Regions from separate parts of the Alteromonas sp. I10 genome, predicted to be linked through region 2. Evidence: predicted binding sites of a transcription regulator. Region 2 holds the regulator's gene; the other holds the start of a gene.
The links. The regulator sigma-54, encoded in region 2, starts transcription at its own class of promoters, with help from an activator protein. The targets are predictions, from matches to a motif close to GTTGGCACGNNNNTNGNNT.
Positions count from the first base shown of each region.

Region 1: BZA03_RS18420 (DUF2884 family protein) is a predicted target of sigma-54. The motif match lies at 2,021-2,039, and genes of this name have one in related genera.

Region 1 covers NZ_QJJN01000011.1:130,043-134,681, forward strand. The annotation lists gene BZA03_RS18415 (NAD-dependent epimerase/dehydratase family protein) at 94-906, opposite strand; gene BZA03_RS18420 (DUF2884 family protein) at 1,073-1,903, opposite strand; gene BZA03_RS18425 (hypothetical protein) at 2,250-2,441, shown strand; gene BZA03_RS18430 (mechanosensitive ion channel family protein) at 2,517-3,854, opposite strand; gene BZA03_RS18435 (acyltransferase) at 3,858-4,639, opposite strand, start outside.
Region 2 covers NZ_QJJN01000003.1:243,931-248,569, reverse strand. The annotation lists gene BZA03_RS07960 (HPr family phosphocarrier protein) at 17-289, opposite strand; gene rapZ (RNase adapter RapZ) at 289-1,134, opposite strand; gene ptsN (PTS IIA-like nitrogen regulatory protein PtsN) at 1,219-1,662, opposite strand; gene hpf (ribosome hibernation promoting factor) at 1,676-1,963, opposite strand; gene BZA03_RS07940 (RNA polymerase factor sigma-54) at 1,994-3,475, opposite strand; gene lptB (LPS export ABC transporter ATP-binding protein) at 3,549-4,274, opposite strand; gene lptA (lipopolysaccharide transport periplasmic protein LptA) at 4,277-4,639, opposite strand, start outside.

The DNA.
Region 1 (4,639 bases), on a different contig from region 2:
TGAGCTAGCAGTGAGCTCAACTTAAAAACGGCAAGCCTAAAGCTTGCCGTTTTTGTTTGTGTCAGAGTGTGTATTTTACACTAAGTGTAAAGCCTAAAACATGCGATAGGGGTCGCTATACTCTGGTGTAATATTTAGCCTTGCCCAGCTTTGTGCGGCGTCAATCACTTTGCCAGCAGGTTCTGCTTCAGTATCAGAAAAGCGAGGAGCATCAATATCCATCGCCTTCGCTGCATCCACGTAATAAATACCGCGCTTAGGATGAGACAAGCTGCAAAGGTGAATAACATCGTTAAGCGGCTTGCCACAAATGATGGTCGTCAGCGCAGATACAATGTCGTACACATGTACAAGGTTTATTCGCTTATTTCCTGCATCTAACTGTTTTCCACTTAACGAGCGGGCGGGGTGACGGTCTGGGCCTACTAAACCGGCTAGGCGAACAATACTGATATCAACCTTACCTCGCTTAGACAATAAATAGTCTTCAATAGTCACGTGGGCTTTGGCCGAGGCTGTTTGCGGCTGTGTAGTGCTAACTTCGGACACTACCTCGTTTGTTGCATCGCCGTAAACCGACGTGGTGCTGATAAACACGATATGCGCCACCTTTACGCTGATGGCTGCGTCTATCAACTGCAGCATATTGTTGGTGTATGACGCGAGATCTGTGTTTCTCCTGCCAGGGGGAATATTTAGCAACAAGGTAGCGTTTGGCAAATGGTTACAAAGCGCTGATGTATCTTCGCCCAGGGCATATTCAATTGCGGTGATACCTTGGTCTTTTAACGCGAGACGTTTCTGTTGGCTTCGAGTGGTGCCAACAATATTGACCTTGCCTGAAAGTGCGTTGCCCACATAGCTGGCTAACCAGCCGTAGCCACTAATTACTACATTTTGAGTCATCGATTAAATACCCCTTTGTTTAGGGCTTAAGAGTACATTAATTGGAGGGCGGTTGTCGTTAACTGTAAAAATGAAAAACCGACTGGGTTACAGTCGGTTTTCTAAGGTGAGTGGTTAGAGTTGCAAGTCGTTTCGTTTTGCGCGTTTAGTTAGCTAAATGCTCCAACTACATTTTCATTTCGTCGTTGTGGTCATGGTGATTGTCTTGATCAATATCTAGCAGGTTCAAGTCATCTAGCCCAGATATGGATGCCTGCATTTTGCCTTCGGCATAATCCGCTTTCTTCAGTACCTTACACAATGCATCGCCTTTTTCTTCTAGCGCAGCCGCTTGGCTTTCTAAGCGATATTCTAAATCTTCACCCCAGCGCTCCATCTTTTGCTCAAACTCAGACATATCACCGCCTTCCCACAACATTTGTGTTCCTACGGCAATAAGTATTCTACCCATAGACTCACTGATTAAAGACTCAATTTGCGCTTCGAATTCTTGCTCCCAGCTTTCGTCAAACCAACCTGGCTCATCGAATTTAGTTGAATCAACGCGAATATTGCCTGCGTCATCATAGAATGAAGTGTTTAGTTTGGTTTCAAGTGAGTCGAACAGTTCACGAAAATCGTCACCCATTTGATCGCCGCCCAACAGTTCAGTAAACACTTCAGTCACTGCCACGTTGGCAATTTGCAGCCCTTCACTGGCGATATTCAAGGTCATAGGGATGGCGATATCAATGTTGTTGTAATATTCACTTACCCAGCGCTGTTGTTCGCTGTCAAGCGATACTGATTCACCGTTAATGGTCATATTGTGATGGGAGTCAATCGTCATCACTGAGCCATTGTCCATCTGTACCGTTAGGTCACCTTGGTAATATTGAATATGACCATCAAGCTCCATGTCACAACTGTTGTTTTGAAAGCTGCTGTCATGCGCAAATGCGTGGCCGCTCATTAAAGCACTGGTAAGGGCAACTGAAAGTAATAGTTTCTTAGACATTGTTCATTCCTTAATTTACGTGTGACGCGTTAACGAAAGTGCTCGAAGCAAACTGCAATGCGTTGTAGTGTCACTGTCAGATAGACGCTAACGATACTCGCTGTTATACCTAAGGTAGAGCAATGGCCTTGCCAATATTTAAAGTCTATATCTTTCAAATGGTTAGTAATATTTGATGATTTCTTTATGCTCTGCTAAATACACTATTTAGTGAGATTACCAACTAATTAGTAGTTTTGACTAAGATCAATTAATACCAATAGCGGTACATTTAAGCCAATCCAAGCATGGTTAAATCTTATTTATTGGTGCATAATACCGCCAATATTTTTAAGGGGTTATCACAATGGCTGATTGGATTAATGCAATTATGTTTGGTGTTGCGCTAATTGCCTTTACGCTAGGGCTAAGCAGCATCGTTATGGGCTTTATGACTGCTAAAGCAGGTGCTGAAGGTATGCAGGAAAAAATCGAGTACGGTTTTTTTGGCGTTACTGGTTTAGTACTTTGCTTACTGATGGCCTACGCATTGGCTTAAGCGATAAGCATTAAAAAAACCGGCTATCTCAGCCGGTTTTTTTTCGTCTTGAACAAGTCTTTATTCATCACTGCCTTATCGATTAGGTTCGCTCTTCTCCTGAGCATCCTCAGGCGCATTGTCGCTTTCGGGACTATTTCTATAAGCGCTTTGTTCGCGATGGGCAAGCAGCGACAAATGTCCATCACGTTGATAAGCACGTAAATCGAACAAATCCAGCATAGCCATAACGTGGTCGAAAATATCCGCCTGTACTTTTTCGTACCTCACCCATTCCTTTTGTGCACTGAAGCAGTAAATTTCTAAAGGTAAACCAAGCTCATTAGGCGGTAGCTGCCTAACCATTAGGGTCAGTTCTTGGTTTATATCCGGGTGCTTGCGCAAGTATGCCTCTAAATAAGCTCTAAAAGTGCCGATGTTGGTAAGGCGACGGCTGTTTAGCAGATCCGACTCATCAATGGAGTAATCTCGGTGATAAGCGCGGAGCTCATTTTTCTTCTTATCGATATATTCGTTGATATAGCGAATTTTCGAAAAGCGCTCTAGCATATCGTTGTCACAAAGCTTAATAGAGTGCACATCAATATAAATGGCGCGCTTAATTCTGCGTCCGCCAGACTCTTGCATACCGCGCCAGTTCTTAACTGCTTCTGTAGTAAGGCTGTAAGTCGGCAGCGTAGAAATGGTTTTATCCCAGTTCTGTACTTTGACGTTGGTAAGGCCTATCTCGAGTATTTCACCATCTACTTCATACTTAGGCATGGCAATCCAGTCGCCCGTATTAAACATGCGGTTAGCGGCTATTTGAATGCCGGCAACAAAGCCCAGAATGGTGTCTCTGAATATCAATAGTAAAACAGCGGCAATGGCGGTTAAGCCAGACACAATAAGTAGCGGGCTTCTGTCTACAATTAAAGAGATACTTAATAGTATGGTGACAATAGCAAATGCCAATTTGGTAACTTGAATAAAGCCAGTGATAGGTGCGCGTTTAGCAAGCGCTGAGGCGTTATAAACGTCTTCCACTGTGCTCAACATGGCATATAAGGCAAGAAGGCCGCTATATAGCATGTATAGCTGAGCGCTCTTTATCACCATACCGTGCATCACGGCTTCATCGCTAATAAGTACCGGTGTGGTTAAGTAAATAAACAGGGCAGGAAACAGGTGCATTAAGCGACGGAAAAATCCGTGCTGCTGCAAGGCGTTGTCCCAGAGGTTATTGGATTTGTATACCCAACTGGCTATCTGGGGGCGCACCAATAGCCTTGCGATAATATAGATTACCGCCGACACCACTAAAATACTACTTAGTGCGATGACGTTATACAGCGGATCTTCAGTAGTAAGATTCGGGAAAATATCATTAACTATGTGAATAAAGTTATCGCGTACTGAAGCACTGACTTCCATTAATTACGACTCCAACATTTTCTTTATACGGTTGTCTTTATTTTCCCATAGACCGTTCAACCAGTTTTGGAAATAAAGACGAAACTCAGACTCAGTGCGTTCTGAATGCTGTTGTAATTCAGGTACCGGCGTAACGTTCACATCGATCACGATTTTTGTCATCTGACCGCTAAGCATTGCCATCATAGGATGACGCTTATTTTCCGGGTAAAGCAGCGAGATATCTAACACGTTGGTAAATAATTCGCCCATAGCTGAGAGCGTAAAGGAAACGCCGCCGGCTTTGGGGGGCAGGAGGTTTTCATAGGGACTTTGCTTTGACAGATGCTTCAATGAAGTAAATCGAGTTCCCTCTACAAAGTTAATGACCGTTGTGGGCACCGTTCTAAACTTCTCACAATACGCTTTGGTGGTTTCGAGATCCTTTCCTTTTTTCTCTGGGTGCTTTTCTAAATACGCACGGGTGTATCTGTGCATAAACGGCATATCAAGTGCCCAGGCACCCAGTCCGACAAATGGCAGCCAAATAAGCTCTTTCTTAAGGAAAAATTTGGGTGCAGGAATGCGGTTCGTTGCGAATTCAATGAGCAGAATAATGTCGAGGTAGCTTAAATGATTGGCAATAATCAGATACCAACGGTCTTTTGACAGTTCGCCGTGTACCGAACACTCAATATCGACGCGGTTAAACAAGCGTATCATGAGAACGCTGACCCGTCCGAAGCTAAACATTAGCCCGTGCATCACTTTATTCCATGCCGTTCTTATCTTTCCGTTAGGCATAA
Region 2 (4,639 bases):
GATTGGGCAAATAAGACTATTCGTCTTCGTTAAATCTTCCCTCAATAAGTTCTTCAATAGCTGCAAGTGCATCAACAGCATCACTGCCGTCCACAATTACATCTACCTGTTCACCTTGATGGCTTTCAAGCATCATTAATCCCAATACACTGCTTGCGTCTGCTTCCTTATCGCCTTTTTTTAAGATGATTTTAGCGTCGAATTGATTCGCCAGTTTAACCAGTTGGGTCGCCGCTCTTGCATGCAACCCTAACTTATTGACGATAGTTAGCGTTTTTTGAATAGTCATTACTGATTCAGCTCTCTATGGCGAATTTGTACATCAGGGTGTATTTCACTGAAGGTTTTCGACAGGGTCTGTGCGATATAAACCGAACGGTGTTGGCCACCAGTACAGCCAATTGCTACGGTTACGTAACTTCTGTTATTGCGCTCTAAATGAGGCAGCCATGTCGTTATTAAATTCTGAATTTGCCAAATGAACTTGGTCACTACAGGCTGCGACCCCAAAAATACTTCTACTGGTGCGTCTAATCCGGTCAGGTGTTTAAGGTCGGGCTCCCAGTGGGGGTTAGGTAAAAAGCGGGCATCAAAAACGTAATCCGCATCTTTAGGAATACCGTGCTTAAAGCCAAACGACTCAAACACAAGCACAAGGCGTGAGCTTTTCTTACCTAGGATACGCTCTCGAATTAACTCAGCCAGTTGGTGAATGGTAAGCTTATCTGTGTCTAAATATAAATCTGCGCGTTCAGCAATAGGAGCAAGTAGGGCAGACTCGGCTTTAATGGCTTCTGAAAGCGATTTATTAAGCTTGGCGAGAGGGTGAAGACGACGTGTTTCGCTAAAACGCTTAACCAGTACATCATCGCTCGCGTCAATGTAAACAATGGTCATCGACCACGAAGAAGGCAGGTAGTCTAGAATTTCTACCAAATCGTCAGGATTTTTAGGTAAGTTTCTCACATCGATACTTACCGCAACCTGATCGTACTCGTCAACAACTGTATGGGTTAAGGTGGGAAGTAAGTTTACCGGGATATTATCAACACAGTAATAACCTAAATCTTCCAATGCGCGAAGTGCGACAGACTTACCAGACCCCGAACGACCACTGATTATTATCAGCTTCACCTACTTTCTCCCTAATACTCTGGTTTTATCACATACGCGTTGTTGAATTAGGCGCCTACTAAACGGTTAATAGGCGCTTAATGTTTAACTTAATGCAGATAGAATATCGTCGCTTGTCGTTGCGCGACGTATTGCTTTAATCGTTTCTTTGTCGCTTAGTTTACCAGCCACGGTGGCCAGCGTTTGAAGGTGTCCTTCGGTCTGTTCCTCGGGAACGAGTAGCGCAAAAAAGATGTCTACGGGTTTCTCGTCAAGGGCGTCAAAGTCGATTGCTGGAGTGCTGGTTACAACAATGGCAATCACTTTCTCAAGGCCCGGTAGGCGTCCGTGGGGCAGGGCGATACCATTGCCAATGCCTGTACTACCCATACGCTCTCGAGCCATCAAACTGTTGAGTACCGTTGCCTGATCAATGTTCTCGTTTTGCTTGGCAGCGATATCAGCGATGATCTCAAGAATTCGCTTTTTACTATTACACTGAACCGCACACTCGGTGCGGTCCAGACTTACGATGGCTTGTATATCCATGCTTAATTAACTACTAATGTTTTTTCAGTTTTTCCTTATGCTTGATTACCTGCCGGTCGAGTTTATCAACCATGCTGTCAATCGCCGCATACATGTCGGTATTTTCTGAGGATGCGAATACTTCAGCGCCACTTAAATGAACGGTCGCTTCGGCTTTTTGATTTAATTTTTCAACGTTCAGGATGACATGCACATTAGAAATGTGATCAAAGTGACGTTCAAGTTTGCTGAACTTCGTATCGACATAATTACGCAAAGAGTCGGTGATTTCGACATGATGACCAGTAAGGTTGATTTGCATATTTCGTCTTCCTTATATTATTAAGCCCGATTAAATAAGGCTTTTGCGTTGGTTCGACGGCGGGATCGACAACGATTCCCGGTACTTTGCTATTGTTCGCCGGGCAACTTTAATGCCTTGTTCGGCCAACAATGAAGCAATCTTGCTATCACTTAGCGGCTTGCTAGGCTTTTCAGCGGCCACTAATTTCTTGATCAATGCACGAATCGCTGTAGATGAACATTCACCACCAGACTCTGTTGCAACGTGGCTTGAGAAGAAATACTTCAATTCGAAGATTCCACGTGGCGTATGCATGTACTTTTGCGTTGTCACTCGCGAAATAGTGGATTCGTGCATATCTACCATTTCTGCGACATCATTTAGCACCATTGGTTTCATCATTTCCGGGCCGTGCTCAAAAAAGCCCATTTGCTGCTGCACAATGCAGTTTGCAACCTTCATTAAGGTTTCGTTACGAGATTCAAGGCTCTTTATGAACCACTTAGCCTCTTGCATGTGTGAGCGGATGAATTGTGAATCGCTACTATTCTTGGCACGGCGACTCATTGCAGCGTATTGTTGATTTACGCTTAACTTAGGCAGACTGTCGGGGTTCAGCTCAACCACCCAACGGCCATTTTTCTTGGTTACTGAGACATCAGGAATAACGTACTCAGGCTCTTTAGTAACTAAAGCACTACCTGGGCGAGGATTCAAGGTTTGCAGTAAACGCATTGCCTCGCGTAGCTGATCTTCTTTCAATCGGCTTTTACGCATAAGCGTACGATAGTCTTTGCTGCTCAGTAAGTCAGAGTACTCTTCAATCAGTTGCTTTGCTTCAGCAAGCCACGGTGTGTCTTCTGAAAACTGGCGCAATTGCACCATCAAACATTCTTGTGGAGAGCGAGAGCCAGAACCAATAGGGTCGAACATCTGAATGCGCTTAAGCACACATTCTATTTCGTCCATTTCAATCGGCTCTTCCATATCATCATCGTTAACCGCTTCTAAAATATCGTCAAGGGTAACGGTTAAATAACCTGACTCGTCAATAGAGTCGATGATTGCTGTAGCGATTGCGCGATCGGTATCCGAGAAATGGGTAAGGCGCATTTGCCAAAGAAGGTGCTCTTGAATATCTTCAGTAGTCTCACCTTGGAAGATTTGCTCGTCGTCATTGGATGGACCTGGAGCTGGAGAAGATGAAGCAGAATAGTATTCGTCCCATGTGCTGTCGATTGGCAGCTCATCGGGAAGATCGTTTTTCTCAAGTGCATCGCCGGCTTCTAATGTGTCACTAGATGCAGAAGCAGTGGCCTCAGAGCCGCTGTCATCGTTGTCGATATTGTTCTTTTCTAGTTGCGGCTCGTCGTTACCTTCTTCAACTTCTAATAGCGGATTAGAATCGAGCGCTTCTTGGATCTCTTGTTGAAGATCAAGTGTAGAAAGCTGCAGCAGTTTAATGGCCTGCTGAAGCTGTGGTGTCATGGTAAGTTGTTGGCTAAATTTTAGCTGTAAAGATGGTTTCATCTACGTCTTATTTAAATGCTCTAAATTGAATATACCAGAGCGAAACTGAAAAATGACAATTCGGTTACATTAACTATAGCCTGAATTGTTCGCCTAGGTATACATCCCTTACTTTTTGATTACTTAAAACCTGTTCCGCCGTTCCTTGCGCAATAAGCTCGCCATGACTCACAATGTACGCCTTTTCACAAACATCCAATGTCTCTCGTACGTTATGGTCCGTGATAAGGATTCCAATCCCCCTATCGCGAAGATGTTGTATTATCTTCTTTATATCATTAACTGATATTGGATCAACACCAGCAAATGGTTCGTCTAACAAAATAAATTGCGGTTTTGCTGCCAGAGCGCGGGCAATCTCAACGCGACGGCGTTCGCCCCCTGACAAACTCATCCCCGTACTATTACGTATATGGTTAATATTAAATTCATCAAGTAGCGCATCTGCTTCTTCTTCTTGCTGTTGTGAATTTAAATCTTTACGGGTTTGCAAAATGGCCATGATATTTTCATGCACGGTGAGCTTTCTGAAAATAGAGGCTTCCTGCGGTAGGTAGCCAATTCCGCGGCGTGCACGCTCGTGCATGGGCTGATGAGTTAGCTCATTGTCGTCGATTTCAATCTTACCTTTATCCAGATTCACTAAACCAACAATCATGTAGAATGTGGTGGTCTTACCAGCGCCATTTGGGCCAAGAAGACCAACAATTTGACCCGTTGAGACAGACAGGCTTACATCTCGTACAACCTGTCTTGACTTGTAAGCCTTAGCAAGATTTTTAGCGCTCAAAGTTGCCATTGCTATTCATTGCCCTCGTTGTCTTTTTTGTCTTTCTTAGACGAAGTTTTGCGAATGGTCTCAGGTGTGAATACTGTGGTCACTCGACCCTCACCATCCTTACCTGCGCCGCCAGTCGCTAGCAATTGCTCGGTAATCATATCGAACGTGATGTTGTCACCCTGTACTTTACTGGTGTCTTGTTTCAACTCTGCGTTTCCGGCAAGAGAAATCGTTCGGTTCACCACTTCATAGCGTATTTCATTAGCTTTTGCTGAAACTGGCGTGCCGTCTTCCAATTGCTGGGAATAGCTTGCAGGCTTCCCTCTAGCAATAAATATTTCACGACCACCACCGTCAGTGGCAATTACTTCCACTTCGTCAGC